2 regions of the Bradyrhizobium sp. B124 genome follow, and region 1 is predicted to be linked to the other one. Evidence: riboswitches for the same ligand, from Rfam matches in the RefSeq annotation. Region 1 holds a riboswitch; the other holds the start of a gene.
The links. Region 1 has a riboswitch for glycine ahead of AAFG13_RS10150 (D-amino acid dehydrogenase). Riboswitches for the same ligand answer to the same signal wherever they lie in the genome.
Positions count from the first base shown of each region.

Region 2: another riboswitch for glycine. It lies ahead of AAFG13_RS36580 (D-amino acid dehydrogenase); the one in region 1 lies ahead of AAFG13_RS10150 (D-amino acid dehydrogenase).

Region 1 is NZ_CP152413.1:2,101,858-2,109,445, reverse strand. Features, by position in the region: gene AAFG13_RS10155 (ArgE/DapE family deacylase) at 1-319, opposite strand, end outside; gene AAFG13_RS10150 (D-amino acid dehydrogenase) at 446-1,753, opposite strand; glycine riboswitch at 1,819-1,934, opposite strand; glycine riboswitch at 1,938-2,043, opposite strand; gene AAFG13_RS10145 (M20/M25/M40 family metallo-hydrolase) at 2,136-3,266, opposite strand; gene AAFG13_RS10140 (ABC transporter substrate-binding protein) at 3,536-5,155, shown strand; gene AAFG13_RS10135 (hypothetical protein) at 5,240-5,536, opposite strand; gene AAFG13_RS10130 (PilZ domain-containing protein) at 5,804-6,091, shown strand; gene AAFG13_RS10125 (phospholipase D-like domain-containing protein) at 6,216-7,588, shown strand, end outside.
Region 2 is NZ_CP152413.1:7,717,115-7,724,702, reverse strand. Features, by position in the region: gene AAFG13_RS36590 (MmgE/PrpD family protein) at 1-180, opposite strand, end outside; gene AAFG13_RS36585 (short-chain fatty acyl-CoA regulator family protein) at 296-1,732, shown strand; gene AAFG13_RS36580 (D-amino acid dehydrogenase) at 1,907-3,163, opposite strand; glycine riboswitch at 3,297-3,396, opposite strand; gene AAFG13_RS36575 (pyridoxal-phosphate dependent enzyme) at 3,786-5,027, shown strand; gene AAFG13_RS36570 (amino acid ABC transporter ATP-binding protein) at 5,040-5,816, shown strand; gene AAFG13_RS36565 (hypothetical protein) at 6,451-7,167, opposite strand; gene AAFG13_RS36560 (Xaa-Pro peptidase family protein) at 7,423-7,588, opposite strand, start outside.

The DNA of each region.
Region 1 (7,588 bases):
TGCCTGTGCTGTCGAGCGTCGCAACGACCTGCTGCGATCCGGCAAGATCGATGCCGTCCATCGGTGCAGCCTTCGGATGACTCATCAGGTTGACGTCCGCAAGACTGAACGTATCGACGTCGTAGCGGCGCTTTGCGAATTGCTCGGCCAGCCAACGTTGTTGCGGCGCTTCCTGTCCGCGCAAGCTGCGGAACTGCACCATGCGCGACAGGAACGCGATCTGATCGTCGAAGTTTCGATCGACGGCCGCGCACAGCTCTGCGGCAATCTGATCCGGCTTGGTCAACGTCTCGTGCGTGTCCGCCACCCCAATGCGCATTGTCCCCTCCCGCGCTGAAGCGCTTTTCCCCAATGTGACGCTAGTCGTTGTCATGCGGTGTTTCTCAGCGAATTCCGACTTGGCCACACGCAAATACGCTCATATTCTTCCTCGTCGGCCGGATAATTAGGGGAAAGCTGCGCGGGCGGTCTCGGTCACATCGACCTGCGACGGCACCATTGAAGGCGTGTCGAGGTCGCGCCAGTCATCGATCGCGCCTGCCACCATCTGCGCCGTCGCAGCCGACAGCGTCCAGCCGAGATGACCGTGGCCGGTGTTGTAGAACACGCCCGGAAACCGTCCGGCGCGCACCGCCGGCATCATGTTCGGCATCATCGGGCGCAGGCCCGCCCACGGCACGACCCTCGACGTGTCGATGCCGGGAAAATGCTGCCGCACCCAGTCCACCAGCGGCTGGATGCGGTCGGCGCGGATGTCGCGGTTGAAGCCGTTGAACTCGGCCGTGCCGGCGACGCGGAAGCGGTCCGCGCCGAGCCGGCTGGTGACGATTTTCGCCGCCTCATCGAGCAGGCTGACGGTTGGCGCAGCGTCCCGGCTTTGCGGCGCATCGAGCTGCACGGTGATCGAATAGCCCTTCACCGGATAGACGTTGACGCGGTCGTTGAGCAGGCCTGCGAAGTGGCGGCTCGCGACGCCAGCGCAAATGACGATGCCGTCCGCCTGCAACTCATGTCGCGTCGCGACGCCAGCATCGTGCGAAGCGGCTTCGTTCCAGCCGATGCGGAAGCCGTCGTCGCCGCGCGCGATCGCATCGACATCGGCTTCATGGACGAAGCTCGCACCGCGGCGGATGCAGGCGTCGGCGAGCCCGCGCGTGAACTTGTGGATATCGCCGGTCGCGTCCGACGGCGTGAAGAAGCCGCCATAGCAGGTCGTCTGCAGCGCGGGTTCGATGCTGCGGATTTCGTCCGCCGTCACCGGCCGGCGGTCGAGCCCGCCCTGTTGCAGCAGCGTGTTGACGCGCAGGCCCGCCTCGAATCCGGCCTTGTCGTGATAGACGTGCAGGATGCCGCGGCGTTCGAGATCGAAGGCGATGTTCTCGCGCTGGGCGATCGAGAACAGATGCTTGCGCGCTTCGATTGCGAGCCGCGTGGTCTCGATGGTGTTGGTGCGATAGCGGCCGATGTGGCCGACGAACTCGCCGATCCAGGAATATTTGTGCCAGCTCGGCTTCGGATTCATCAAGAGCGGCGCGTCGCTTCGAAGCATCCAGCGCAACCCCTTGAGGATGGTCGCGGCGCTGTTCCACACCTCCGCATTGCTGGCGGAAAGCTGTCCGCCGTTGGCGAATGAGGTTTCCATCGCGGCGTAGCGATGCCTGTCGAGGACAGTCACCCGGTAACCGCGTTCGAGCAGGGCATAGGCCGTCGTCACGCCGGTGATGCCGGCGCCAATGATTGCGATGTGAGGCATAGTGGTCTTCAGGCTCCCGTGGGTTAGAGTCGCCGAACCACCGGTGAAACCGGCGTCGGCGCCCCATCTGTCACGGTACCTGAGAGCTTGATCCGCATCGGGCCTGGGCCCGATGGCAGACTATCCCCTTCGGTGGACGTCACGGCCCTTGATGTGCGGCCATGTTCGTCTCTCTCCAGATCGTCCTGACGATACAGTCCTTTTGCCTGAGAGTTTCCGGGGCGGTTGCTCCGTCGGCGCCGAAGCAACAACATGAATGTTGTGGCTTCGATCTCTCCCGCATCGTCGCGTTGGACGGCCGGACCGTAGGCGAAGCCTTAAAATTGGACAAGGCTAAATTTCGGTCCGACAGTGCCAACGTGTTGTGCAGTGCAAATCGATGTCAGTCCAGCGTCGCCAGCAGTGCCGCCATCAGGCGGCCGCGCTCGGCGAGGCTCTCGACTTCGATATGTTCGTTGAGCGTATGTGCATCGGCGCCGCGAACGCCGAGGCCGTCGAGGGTCGGGATGCCCATCGCACCGGTGAAGTTGCCGTCCGATCCGCCACCGGCGCTGCCGTGCGGCAGATCGAGGCCCATCGCCGCTGCAAGGCCCTTGGCCTTTTCATAGAGCGCCATGGTGCCGGCATCCGGCTCCCACACCGGGCGGGTGACGCCGCGCGTCACCTTGAAGGTCACGTCGTTGGCGGTGCCCGACAGCGCCAGCATGCGCTCGACGCCGCGGTCGAGATCGGCCTGGCGCTTGGCCATGCTGAGCGCTTCGCCGGTGCAGGTCGTTGCGACGCAATTGACCCATTGCCCGCCATGCACGATGCCGACCGAGAAGGTGCAGTCTTCGGTGGTCATGCCGTCGATGGCAATGATTTGCCGGGCCATTTCGCGGATCGCGGAACGGCCCGAGGAGAGTGTCGCGCCGGCATGGCTTGGCTTGCCGACAGCTTCCAGATTGAAGCGTGCGATTGCGTAGCGGCCGGTGACGACGCCGTTGTTCGGCCGACCGGGCTCGGGCACCAGCACGTATTTGTTGCGCGCGGCTTCGGCCTCGATGATGTCGCGCGTCGACGGCGTGCCGACCTCTTCATCGGGCGTGAACAGCACCGTTATCGGCAGCGGCGTCGTAAAGGACGCGCGCGCCAACTGCCGGATCGCCTCGATCGACAGATAGTTGCCGCCCTTCATGTCGAAGATACCGGGCCCGAAGCACTTGTTGCCTTCGCGTCGCCACGCCAGCTTTTCGATGGTGCCGACCGGGTGCACGGTGTCCACATGACCGGCAATCAGGATGCCGGGCTGGCCTTGTTTCGGATGGGGAAAACGGGCGCGGACGCAGCCGGCGAAGCCCTGGCGTCCCGCGATGCGTTCGATCGTCGCACCCATCACCGCCATCTCGCGCGCGGCGAGGTCGAGCATGCGCTCGACTGCGGCCGCATCCCATGTCGGGCTCTCGCATTCCACCCAGCTGCGCAGCCCCTGCAGCATCGCTTCGGAATCAAAAGGAAGATTGGCGGGGTTCATGTCTTTTCTCTCTTGTTGTTTGTGCGCGCCGATACGCGTTCGCGTGCCGTACGAAAAGCTCGGAAGACGAGTTTGTAAAGTCAAATGCGCTGCACCAGCGGTTCATTCGTTCGTATACGTTCGATCCTGCCGGAAACCGATTGACGCGCATTGCGCTTGATGCAAGTCTCGATTTCACAAGCCATACAGCATGTTAGTTCGCCTAAATAACGAACCGCATGCATAACGAATAAGCCGGCTTTGACCAGTTACACGTCAGGAGAAATTGCATGTTCCCTATCTCGCGTTGGAAGCACCGCACGCTAGCGGCTGCGTTGACGGCGCTCGCGCTGTCGTTCGCGCCGCAGGAATTGTCCTTTGCGCCGCAGGCGATGGCCGCGGGCAAGACCATCACCGCGGTGATGCATTCGGATCTGCGCGTCATCGATCCGATCCTGACCACGGCCTATATCACGCGAGACCATGGCTACATGGTCTACGACACGCTGGTCGCGACCGACTCCAACTTCAAGATCCAGCCGCAGATGGCCGACTGGAAGGTGTCTGACGACAAGCTCACTTACACATTCACGCTGCGCGATGGCCTGAAGTGGCACGACGGAACGCCGGTGACCGCGGAAGACTGCGTCGCTTCGCTGAAGCGCTGGGCCAAGGTCGACGGCATGGGCCAGAAGCTGATGGATTTCACGGCGAGCTTAGAGGCCACCGACGCGAAGACGATCACGCTGAAGCTGAAGGAGCCCTACGGCCTGGTGCTGGATTCGATCGGCAAGCCGTCGTCGCGCGTTGCCTTCATGATGCCGAAGCGGCTGGCCGAAACCCCGCCGGACAAGCCGATCCCGGAGCAGATCGGTTCGGGCCCGTTCAAGTTCGTCCAGGCCGAATTCCAGCCGGGCGTGAAGGCGGTCTATGTCAAGAACAACGACTACGTGCCGCGCAAGGAGCCGGCGAGCTGGACCGCGGGCGGCAAGGTCGTGAAGGTTGACCGCGTCGAGTGGGTCACGATGGCCGACGCGCAGACTGCGATGAACGCGCTGCAGTCCGGCGACATCGATTTCCTGGAGAACCCGTCGTTCGACACGTTGTCGATCCTGGAAGGCGACAAGGACCTGAAGGTCGAGACGCTGAACAAGTTCGGCTTCCAGACGCTCGGCCGCATGAACTTCCTCTATCCGCCGTTCGACAACATCAAGGTTCGCCAGGCGGCGCTGATGGCGATCAACCAGAAGCAGGTGCTCGACGCGCTGGTCGGCAATCCGAAATACTACAAGACCTGCGTCGCCTTCTTCATCTGCGACACGCCGTTCGCGTCCGAAGTCGGCGGCGAGACCTTGTTGAAGGGCGGCGACATGGCGGCGGCCAAGAAGGCGCTTGCCGAGTCGGGCTATGATGGCACGCCCGTCGTCATCATGGCGCCGGGCGACGTCACCACGCTCAAGGCGCAGCCGGTTGTTGTCGCCCAGCAACTGCGCGACGCCGGCTTCAAGGTCGACCTGCAGGCCACCGACTGGCAGACAGTGGTGACCCGCCGCGCCAGCCAGAAGGCGCCGAAGGATGGCGGCTGGAACATGTTCTTCACCAACTGGGTCAGTGCCGACGTCTCCAACCCGATCGCCAACCTCTCGATCGGCGGCCAGGGCAAGAATGGCGGATGGTTCGGCTGGGCCGACGATCCGAAGATCGAACAGCTGAAGGACGCCTTCGTTCGCGCGCCGTCGCTCGACGAGCAGAAGAAGATCGCGGCCGATATCCAGAAGGAAGCCTACGAGCAGGTCATCTATATTCCGCTCGGTCAGTATCAGGGTCCGAGCGCATGGCGGAAGTCGCTGTCCGGTGTGCTCGATGGTCCGGCAACGCCGATCTTCTGGAATATCGACAAGTCCGAGTAGGCTTGCGGCTTGACGCAATACAAACGGCCGGGACTTGTCCCGGCCGTTTTCGTTTCGCGCAGCCGCGCCGCGACGGCGGCTAATCTAGTGGCCCGATTTAGCGTTGCTCGTGCTCGACAGGCTCGTGAGCTGGGTCTGTCCGACGCCGGCGCCGTTCATCCAGACCATTACGCCCGCGGCGAACGCCAACAATCCGCACGCCGCGATCGCGCTGCGAATCCATCGCCGGTAGATCGCGCGCTCGTTGGGCGTCGCATCGAGGAATCTCTGTGCGTTAAGCCCGTTGCTGCAGTGAGCCGCGTCGTCGCCGTGTTCGAGGATGGAAGCACCGTGATCGGGCGCGGCATTGCCGACAATCTGATTGCGATCCGCAATCGTCATCGCCTATCTCCAACACATTGATCTCGAAATCTGAGGGCCGCGAAATGTGCGGCCGGAATTTCCAATGCGCCGACACTACATCACGTGGCGATCGCGGCATGTGAACCCTGCCACACCCTCAAAACACGATCAGGTGATGCAGGCATCGTGACGCCGCCTGCTCAGGCCGTGGGTGGCATACCAATTTGGATAGCGGCGGCCTTAAGGTTCCCGTCAGTATTGTGTCGTAGTCTGACCGCCGACTTGTGTACCTACCGCGACGGGCCCATGGCCGACGACCATAGCGGGCCCGCACCGGCCAGCGCGCAACAGCCAATGCCGACCGAGAAGCGCCGTTCCGGCGCACGCCGCCGCGTCCTCAAGTCGGGAGCGATCGAGTTCGGCAATGAAGTGATCGCCTGCACGGTGCGGAATCTCTCGCCTCAGGGCGCCTGCATCGAAGTGAACTCGCCGCTGTGGTTTCCCGACCGCTTCACCCTCGGCGTCGACGGCCAGCGGTGGCCGTCCCGCATCGTATGGAAGAAGCAGAAGCGGCTGGGACTGGCGTTCGAGTAAGGCTCGACGCCCGGCGCGCCGCGCCGCGCCGATTTGCACGAACAGTTGTCGTCTATTTCACAAACTACCCAAGGTTTGCGGAGTATTGTCCGCCGGGCCGATACCCAGCCTCGGGGAAATTGCGATGACCATCAATGTCAAGGCCTACGCGAACGCCGATGATATCCTGATCGCCTGGCAGCCGGACACCTGGTCCAACGACTGGGTCGGCTTCCAGCTCGAGCGGCGCAACAACATCACGCAACAGACGACCGTGCTGTCCAACCGCATTCCGCCGAAGCCCGGCGAGAAACCGGTCGCGGACGCCGGCATATCCTCGACGCAATCGCCGTTCCGGCGCTGCATCTGGGCCGATCACAGCGTCGTCGATACGGAGAATGTCTCGTATCGCGTCACCGCAATGAAGGGCGGCGCGAACGGGACTTTCACGCCCGATGCGGCCACGGTGACGGCCTGGACGACGCCGACGGTTGCTTCGGGCGATGCGGGCGGCGGCTTGTCGGCTTATTTCAACCGCGGCACCCTGATGTCGCAGATCGTCAGCCGCTTCGTGCAGGGCGATACGTCCGACGACGCGCTGCGCAATTTCGTCAAGGGCCTGTCCGACCCGGCCAACCAGGCGCGCCGCTACCTTTCAGGCGACGCCCTGCACGAGATCCTGGCCTTCTTGCACGATGCCGATCTCCGCGGCAGCCAGATCCATGCCGCCATCTACGAGATGAATGACGAGGAGTTGGTCGGCGCGCTGAAACCGTTCGGCAGCCGCGGCAACGTTCTGCTCGGCAATGGCAGTGCGACCAAGCCGAACATCGCGGGCGAGCTCAGTGGCGCCGGCCTGACGGTCAAGCATCGCGATCTGTCGAATGCGGGCAGGTCGTCACCGAGCGTCCACAACAAGTTCGTGGTCGAGAGCGACGCGCATGGCAACGCGATCCGCGTGCTCACCGGCAGCACCAACTGGACCACCACCGGGCTGTGCACGCAGCTCAACAACGTGCTGATCATCGAGAATGCGGTGATCGCCAAGCGCTACCTCGATCAGTGGGGCAAGCTGGTCGCCGCGGGCAATGCCATGCCGCCCGCGCTCAAGACGTCGAATTCCAGTCCGACCAGCGACAGCAACATTTCGGTCTTCTTCGCCGCGACCAACGGCGAGGCGGAGTTCAAGCCGGTGCTGGACCTCATCAAGAACGCCAAGGACGGCGCGCTCTTCCTGATGTTCATGCCGGGTCAATCGCCGTTGCTGGATGCCCTGCTGGTCCGCGCACAGCAGAACGACATCTATGTCCGTGGCGTGGTGTCGACCATGATGGCCAGCAAGAACGGCGACATCGTTTCGGTCGGAGGGGAGGTCGTCAAATCGGGCGCACCGAAGCAATCCTTCCATGACGACGTCCAGCTGCCGCATGGTGTGAGCGCGACCAACGAACCCTCATGGGCCGACGTCGAGTTCAGCGTCCAGCAGATCCGCAACGCCGGGATGATCGCGATCGTTCA
Region 2 (7,588 bases), 3.6 Mb from region 1:
TCGCTTTAACGATGCAGCCGCGACCGCAGCATTGTCGATAATCCGGTTTCCGATCATTTCCACGACCGCGCGCTCCACCGCAACGTGATCGGCTGCCACTTCGGCGATCTTCCAGGCCAGTTGACCGGTCCTCGGCAGGCTGGCGCGCGAAGGGTGAACATGAACGTCGTGCTGCTTCATACTTTGCACCTCGGCTGAATTTATGCAAATTTAGCAAACGGCGCTTCTGTCGAGGAGTGGCAAACATGCACGTTCTAGCTGATCATCGCGCTCATTTTGTAAATTCTGCAAACCCATGAAGCAGCTCAAGATCTTCGCGGGGGACCGGCTGCGGCGCCTGCGGGAGCAGCGTGGCATGACGCAAGCGGCCTTGGCCCAGGCAATCAGCATCTCACCGGGTTATCTCAGCCAGATCGAAGCGGACCAAAGGCCGATTACGCGACGACTGCTGCTGGCGCTGACCCAGTTGTTCAATCTCGAAACGGGCTACTTCGCGGATGACGAGGATCTGCGCATGGCGGGCGAGCTGCGCGAAAGCGCAAGCGATCCGTTGTTCGGAACAGCGGTTTCCGCCGACGAATCGAGCGCGGCCGTTCGCGTTGCCCCCGAGGTCGCCCGTCGGTTTCTCCATCTCTACCGATCGTATCTCGCCTTGGAGGAGGAACACCGTGCACTTCAGACGAGTATTGCACAGGAGGGAGGCGGCGCCGCGAGCCGGTTTCCCTACGACGAAGTCCGCGACTGGGTGCAGTCGAAGCGGAATCACTTCGATGTGCTGGATCGTGCCGCGGAAAGACTGGCCGCTGCGAAGCATTTCCGACCGGAGAACCACGGGGACGATCTTCTCAAGTATCTGCGTGATGCCTACCGGATCAGGATCGAGCACGCACCGGAAGCACTCGACAGCGGAATGATCTGGAGGCTGGATCGCAATGCACGAACGCTGTTTCTGTCCAAGGACGCACCATCAGAAAGTCGCTTGTTCTGGGTCGCACACGTAATCGGATTGCTGGAGCAGCGAGATACGATCGATCGCCAGGTTCGACAGGCCGGCCTGAGCAACGAAGAGGCAGCCGCACTTGCTCGCGTCGCCCTCGCCAACTACTTTGCTGGCGCACTGGTGATGCCGTACGAGACCTTTCTCAGCAACGCGCGCGAGGCGCGATACGACATTGAGCGGCTGCAAAGACGTTTCGGAACCAGTTTCGAGCAGGTGTGTCATCGACTGAGCACATTGCAGCGCAGAACTTCACCGGGAATCCCGTTCTACTTCCTGAAAATCGATATCGCAGGCAATGTGTTGAAGCGAAGCAGCGCAACTCGCTTTCAATTCGCCCGCTTCGGTGGCCCCTGCCCATTGTGGAACGTGCATCAGTCATTCTCTCAACCCGGCCGCATTCTGGTTCAACTCGCTGCCACGGCCGATGCGACAACCTACCTGTGCCTCGCACGCACGGTGAGCCTGTCCGGCGGCTCTTATCTAAGCCGCCCGCGCGCGGTCGCGGTCGGATTGGGTTGTGAGATCGCGTATGCCAACCAGGTCGTCTACTCGAAAGGGCTCGACCTGGAAGACATCGAGGCTGCCGATCCGATCGGGCCGGGCTGCCGCGCGTGCGAGCGCACCGATTGCCGCCATCGCGCTCTGCCACCGATTGGCCGGCCTCTGGACGTCGGCACGGCCGAGCGGGGGGTGGTGCCGTATCGGATCGAGACGAGGATGCGTCAACGTTAAACCTCGGCTGGCGACCCCATTGGCGAGCCAGCACTAGAGATGAGCTGGCGCGCCGAGGCTTGGCATTGAGATTGCAGCGGCCTCCCGACCATTCGGGACCATTGCGGCTCATCAGGGTCTCCTTGGCGACCGACTGCGCCTTGCAGCGGGGCCGCGTCAGCAATGCCGGCAGCCCTAACCGGCGTTGCCCCGCGCTGTGACCAGAGCAGCAACAGCAACAGCTGTCACGGCCGAAAGCGTCCAGCCAAGATGTCCATGGCCGGTGTTGTAAAACACGCGCGGATCGCGGCCTCTCATGACGTGCGGGAGCATGTCCGGCATCATCGGCCGCAGGCCTGCCCAAGGCACAACGTTTCGGGTGCTCATGCCAGGGAAGTGCGTGCGGCACCATTCAATCAATGGCTCAATGCGCGCCGCCCTTATATCCTTGTTGATGCCGTTGAACTCCGCGGTGCCGGCGACGCGGAAGCGCGCGGAGCCAAGGCGGCTGGTCACGATCTTTGCGCGGTCATCCAGCAGACTTGTCCACGGCGCAGCCCGCTGATCCGAGCCCTCGGGAAGGTGCACGGTGATTGAATATCCCTTCACGGGATAGACATTTACCCGATCACCAAGATTGGCGGCGATACGGCGAGAGCCGACCCCGCCGCAAACAACGATGCTGTCGAACCGCGTCACCTGGGTATCAGGGTCCTGGCTTTCGGTCGATCTCCAATTCACTCGCACGCCCTTGCCTTCGTCCAACACGACCGACAGCACATCGGTGGAGAAGTTCAAGGTCGCGCCGAGGCGAGCACAGGCACGGGCCAGACCAGTTGTAAACTTGTGGATGTCGCCCGTGAAATCGGAAGCGGTGTAGAAACCGCCATAGAATGTCCCCCGCAGAGCCGGCTCTATCGAACGGATCTCTTCAGGTGTCACTGCATGCCGCTCGAGCCCTCCCTTGGCGAGTAACGCCGAAACCCGTGCAGCGGCTTCGAATTCCGCCTTGCTGTGATAGAGGTGCAAGATGCCACGGTTCTCGCAATCGAAGTCGATGTCCTCGTCTCGGGCCATCCGCCTCAGGTGGTCGCGCGACTCGATCGCTAATCGCACCGTTGTAACAGTATTCTCTTCGTATTTTGGGATCGAGGCGACGAACTGGGTCATCCAGGAGAGCTTGTGCCACGACGGCTTTGGGTTGACCAGAAGCGGCGCGCCGGGCGTGAACATCCACTTGATACCCTTGAGCACTGTCGCCCAACTATTCCAAACCTCGGCGTTCGAGGCTGAAAGCTGGCCACCATTGGCGAAGGACGTTTCCATCGCCGCATAAGGCTGCCGGTCGAAGATCGTTACCTTGCACCCCCGCTTGAGCAAATTATAGGCTGTGGTTACTCCGGTGACCCCCGCGCCGATGACGGCAATACGGCCACAGTGAGAATCGGTCATAGGTGCTCCTGCCCGCGATGCGCGGGTCATCTGGCACCCCCTCTGTCATTGGCCTGAGAGCTTCATCGCAGCCGTTTATCCGTACGGCGACTTTCACCATCGGCGCAGGACTGTTGCCCTGCTTTTCAGAGTCGAAGTTTTAGCGGTTCTTTTGCCTGAGAGTTTCCGGGGCCGTTGCTCCGTCGGCGTCGCGTCGGCCAGAAGCCGGCCGCGATCTCTCCCGCGTTGGACCTCAAACTATTAAAGTATACCCGGTATGTCAATATGTTTGCAAAGATCCGTTCGCTGTGCGCTGGTACTACACCATCGGCGTTGACCCCTCCGTTGGCGTTCTTGCGGAAGGCGGAGTTATGCCAGCGGGCACGCGGCGCTGGAATAGATCCGGCAAAACTGCGTGTATGTGGCGAGCTGAAGAGAAGACAATCAGCCTTCCGGCTGTTCGCGCAAGAGGCATTCCCAGGCGCCCCCCGAGCACCAGACCGGTGCCCGCGCTCACTGCGTGCTCACAACCAGCGCAACATGTCAGCTTGTCGTTCGCTGCTCACTAAGGTATACCTAGTATGTCTACAACAGAAACATCGCTCGTTTCGGGCGACCAGTGAACGGGAGCGACGTTGAGGCAATGGCCCTGGAAAAATCTCTCGCTAATGCTCAGGTCTCAATGGGACCCGATCGGAGCACGTTTCCGCTATTCCCGCCCAAGGTGCGGGGCGTCGAGAGCGCAGACGCCTCCTATCAGTATCCGCTGGAGATCGGGTTTGAATACTTTCGCCTAGACCGAAGCTTCCTTTCGGCGGAGCCCGGCCGAGGAATGCTTCGCTGGCGTAGTTTGCTGCCTCCCGTTCTCGACGAGCTAAGTCTTGGCGAGGGAGGAACGCCTCTGATCGAAATTCCGGGCCAGGCCGGTCAGGCCAACGTTTACCTTAAGGACGAGAGTAGAAATCCGACCTTCAGTCATAAGGACAGGCTGAACCTGTGTGTGGTGAGCGCCGCCAAAATTTGTGGCGCGCGCGGCATCGTTGCTGCATCGACTGGCAACCATGGCATCTCAACCGCGGCTTATGCAGCCAAGGCAGGTCTCTCCTGCATCATACTCGTCCCGGAGCGATTCAGTAAGAGCTATTTCGCTGCGTTGAATGCTTACGGGGCATATGCAGTTCCGGTCAGGGCAGACTGCAAATTCGAGATACTCGGCAAGTTTGTATCCGAGCTTGGCTTTCATCCAACCAGCAATTCGACACGCTACCATACCGGTCATTCTTTCGGGCCCGAAGGGTACAAGACGATCGCATATGAGCTGTTTGATCAGCTCGGGCGAGCGCCGGCAGCCGTAGTCGTTCCGACAGGTTACGCCGAGTTGCTGTTCGGGATCGTGAAGGGGTTTCAAGAGCTGGTCGAGCTCGGCCTTGCGGGTGATTTGCCCCAAGCATTCTCGGCCGAGCCTGCGGGACTGGCTCCGCTGGCAACTGCGCTGGAAAACGGGCTGCCGATGGCGGCCGTCCCCGCTGCGGACAGCAGGTTGGCTTCGATTGCCTGCACCGTGAGCAGCTACCGGGGTGTCTGGGCAATTTCGAAGTCCAAGGGCGCAGCATTGCGGGTCACTGATGAGGAAGCATTGAACGCCCAAGCCAAGTACGCCCGCATGGGTCTTTGGCAGGAGCTTTCCAGCTCGGCCGCGCTGGCTGCTGTCGACTTCATCTCCCTGAGCTTCAGGAACAAAGATGTGGTGGTCATTGGCACATCAAGCGGAACGAAGGACCCTATTGACTGGCAGACCGTTCAGCGGGTTTGCTCGACGATGGATGAGGCCCGCTCCTATTTGAAGGACGTCTACTCCTATGATCCTGGTCCAAATGCACAATAGCGGGCTCCGCCGATGCTGACGCAGACAAAAGATGATATTCGCGAGCCCCCTGTGACGCAGGCTGCTGTCAATTTGAGTGGTGTCAACAAGTGGTACGGCGAATTTCACGTGCTGCGCGACATCAACCTGGACGTTCGCCGAGGCGAGAAAATCGTCATCTGTGGGCCATCTGGCTCGGGCAAGTCCACTATGATCCGTTGCATCAACAGGCTCGAGGTGCATCAGAAGGGGCAGATTATCGTCAACGGCACGGAGCTTACCGGCGACCTCAAGAAGATCCATGAGATCCGCCGCGAGGTCGGCATGGTATTTCAACACTTCAATCTGTTTCCACACCTTACGATCCTGCAAAATTGCACGCTCGCGCCGGTCTGGGCGAAACGGATTCCCAGGAAGGATGCGGAAGAGATCGCGATGAACTACTTGCGCACCGTGAAGATTCCGGAGCAAGCCCACAAGTATCCGGGCCAGCTCTCCGGCGGACAACAGCAGCGGGTCGCCATCGCACGCGCCCTCTGCATGAACCCGAAGATCATGCTGTTCGACGAGCCGACCTCTGCGCTCGACCCCGAAATGGTAAAGGAAGTGCTCGACACCATGGTCGGCCTTGCCAACGAAGGAATGACCATGCTCTGCGTGACCCACGAGATGGGCTTCGCCCGCCAGGTCGCCGATCGTGTGATCTTCATGGATGGCGGTCAAATCGTTGAAGTGAACGCCCCGGACGAGTTCTTCAGGAATCCCCAGCAGGAGCGCACGAAGCTTTTCCTGGGCCAACTCCTGCACTGAGCACATCGGTTCGGCCGCGCGGCGTGTGCAAGTGATGTATTCGTGTCCGCTAAACACGTCGCGATCTTGGCGGATCATATCGGCGCACACGACGCGGTAGAGGCCGAAGCAATCTTGGGGGACTTGTCCGCCGCTGCCGGCGCGCGCTTCGTGCGTCAAACTGGCGAACACGATCTCAACGGTAGACCGCTCCTCAGAGAAAACTTGCGGCCGCCTTCCCTCGAAGATCTCCGCAAGAAACGATGCCGCGTGATCAGTTTTCTCGGTGTCGGCCCTTTTGGATTCCATCGAAGATGATCCAGGAAAGCAGCAACCTCCGGCGCGGACTTTCAACCGCGTCGCCAGCTTTTTCCTCTCGCAAGCCGTTCTTTGAACGTTGTTGGCTAAGGAATTTTGCACGTTCTATACCGAACGACAGGCCTTTTTGCGTTCCAGAGTTCGGCAAAACGTTCAGATGGCCAGAAGCGCTCCTCCCACGACCTAGTTGTTTGGAAGCTTATGCCTGATGCGGTGAACAGGGCAACGGGAGAGCACCTGGGTCTCCCGCGCGAATGCTTCTTCTTCCCCCGGCGCTCTGTCCCGGCTCTTTGCGGTGCGGACACCGGCCGACAGCCCCTTGCGAAATCCGGTGCGATCACGCCACGGTTTCAAGCAGGCGGCCCCACCCGGGTATAATATCTTGGCATTTCGCCAATCGCAGGGCATGCCAACACAGAGCCTGATTAGACGAGATGATTGATTTTCCCGTGACACGCTCGAGCTCATCGATAATGGCTGCAGCGCGCATCTGCGTGCAGGCTACCACAATTGTGTCAACCTCGGCTTCATCAGCGATTTTTCGAACCGCATTGGAAATGCTGGCTGGGGAAATGAAGGGCGCGTCATCGGCAATAAAGCCATCCGCATTGTGAAACGTACTGGCTTTTGGCACGCGGAAGCCCGCGGCTTCGATCTCGCCGATCATCTGCTCAGCCAATTCGCGGGGATATGGCGACACATAGCCCACGCGCACCGAGCGAAGTGCCCGAAGAGCCGAGAGGATGGCCGTAAAAGGGTTCGTTACACATGCCCCCGGATGCACCTTATGAATACGAAGCTCCAGCTCCGTGGGCCCAATCGCCATTGCAGCAGAAGTGCATCCCAGCGCGACGACGTCGGACGAACGCATTGTGTTGATCTGGCGAAGTGACTCGTCGATGCTCTCAGCCTGCTTCTTCATTCCATCGAGAGTCACGGCCTGGTTGCGCTCGCGCGACGCTGGCACGCGGCTTTCGTATAGCGCCACTCCTGGAATGTTCAGCATCGCCCGCGCTTCGTGCGAGAGCGACTGGTCATTTGAAATGACAACCATTCCGATGTGCGCTCTCGACCCAAAGCCTCGATCGAGATCGTACGGAACATCGCTCCAAATCCTGCTTTCCGACGGCGCTGGCTGTTGGGACATGCTGGAGTCTGGTATCCTTACGGGTGGCTACATCAGCTGACTTGATCGACAGCGTGAAGTCCTCGAACTGGGGTAACGTTTGCAGAGCGCGGCCTCTCCGGAGTCCGTCGGAATAGAAAACCTCAATCGTGTTTGAAAGACGCCCCTTTTAAAGGTCCGCGCCTAGATAATTTCCCACGGGAATGAGTCGAGCCGCTCTGCGCCGTGTTTTGTCACAACTACTTGCGTCTCTAACTTTACGCTTTCAGACCCTTCTTCCGCAATTAGACTTTCCACATTGACGACCATGTTCTCTTCAAACATGCCCTCCCGGCCAATCCCCCAGTCA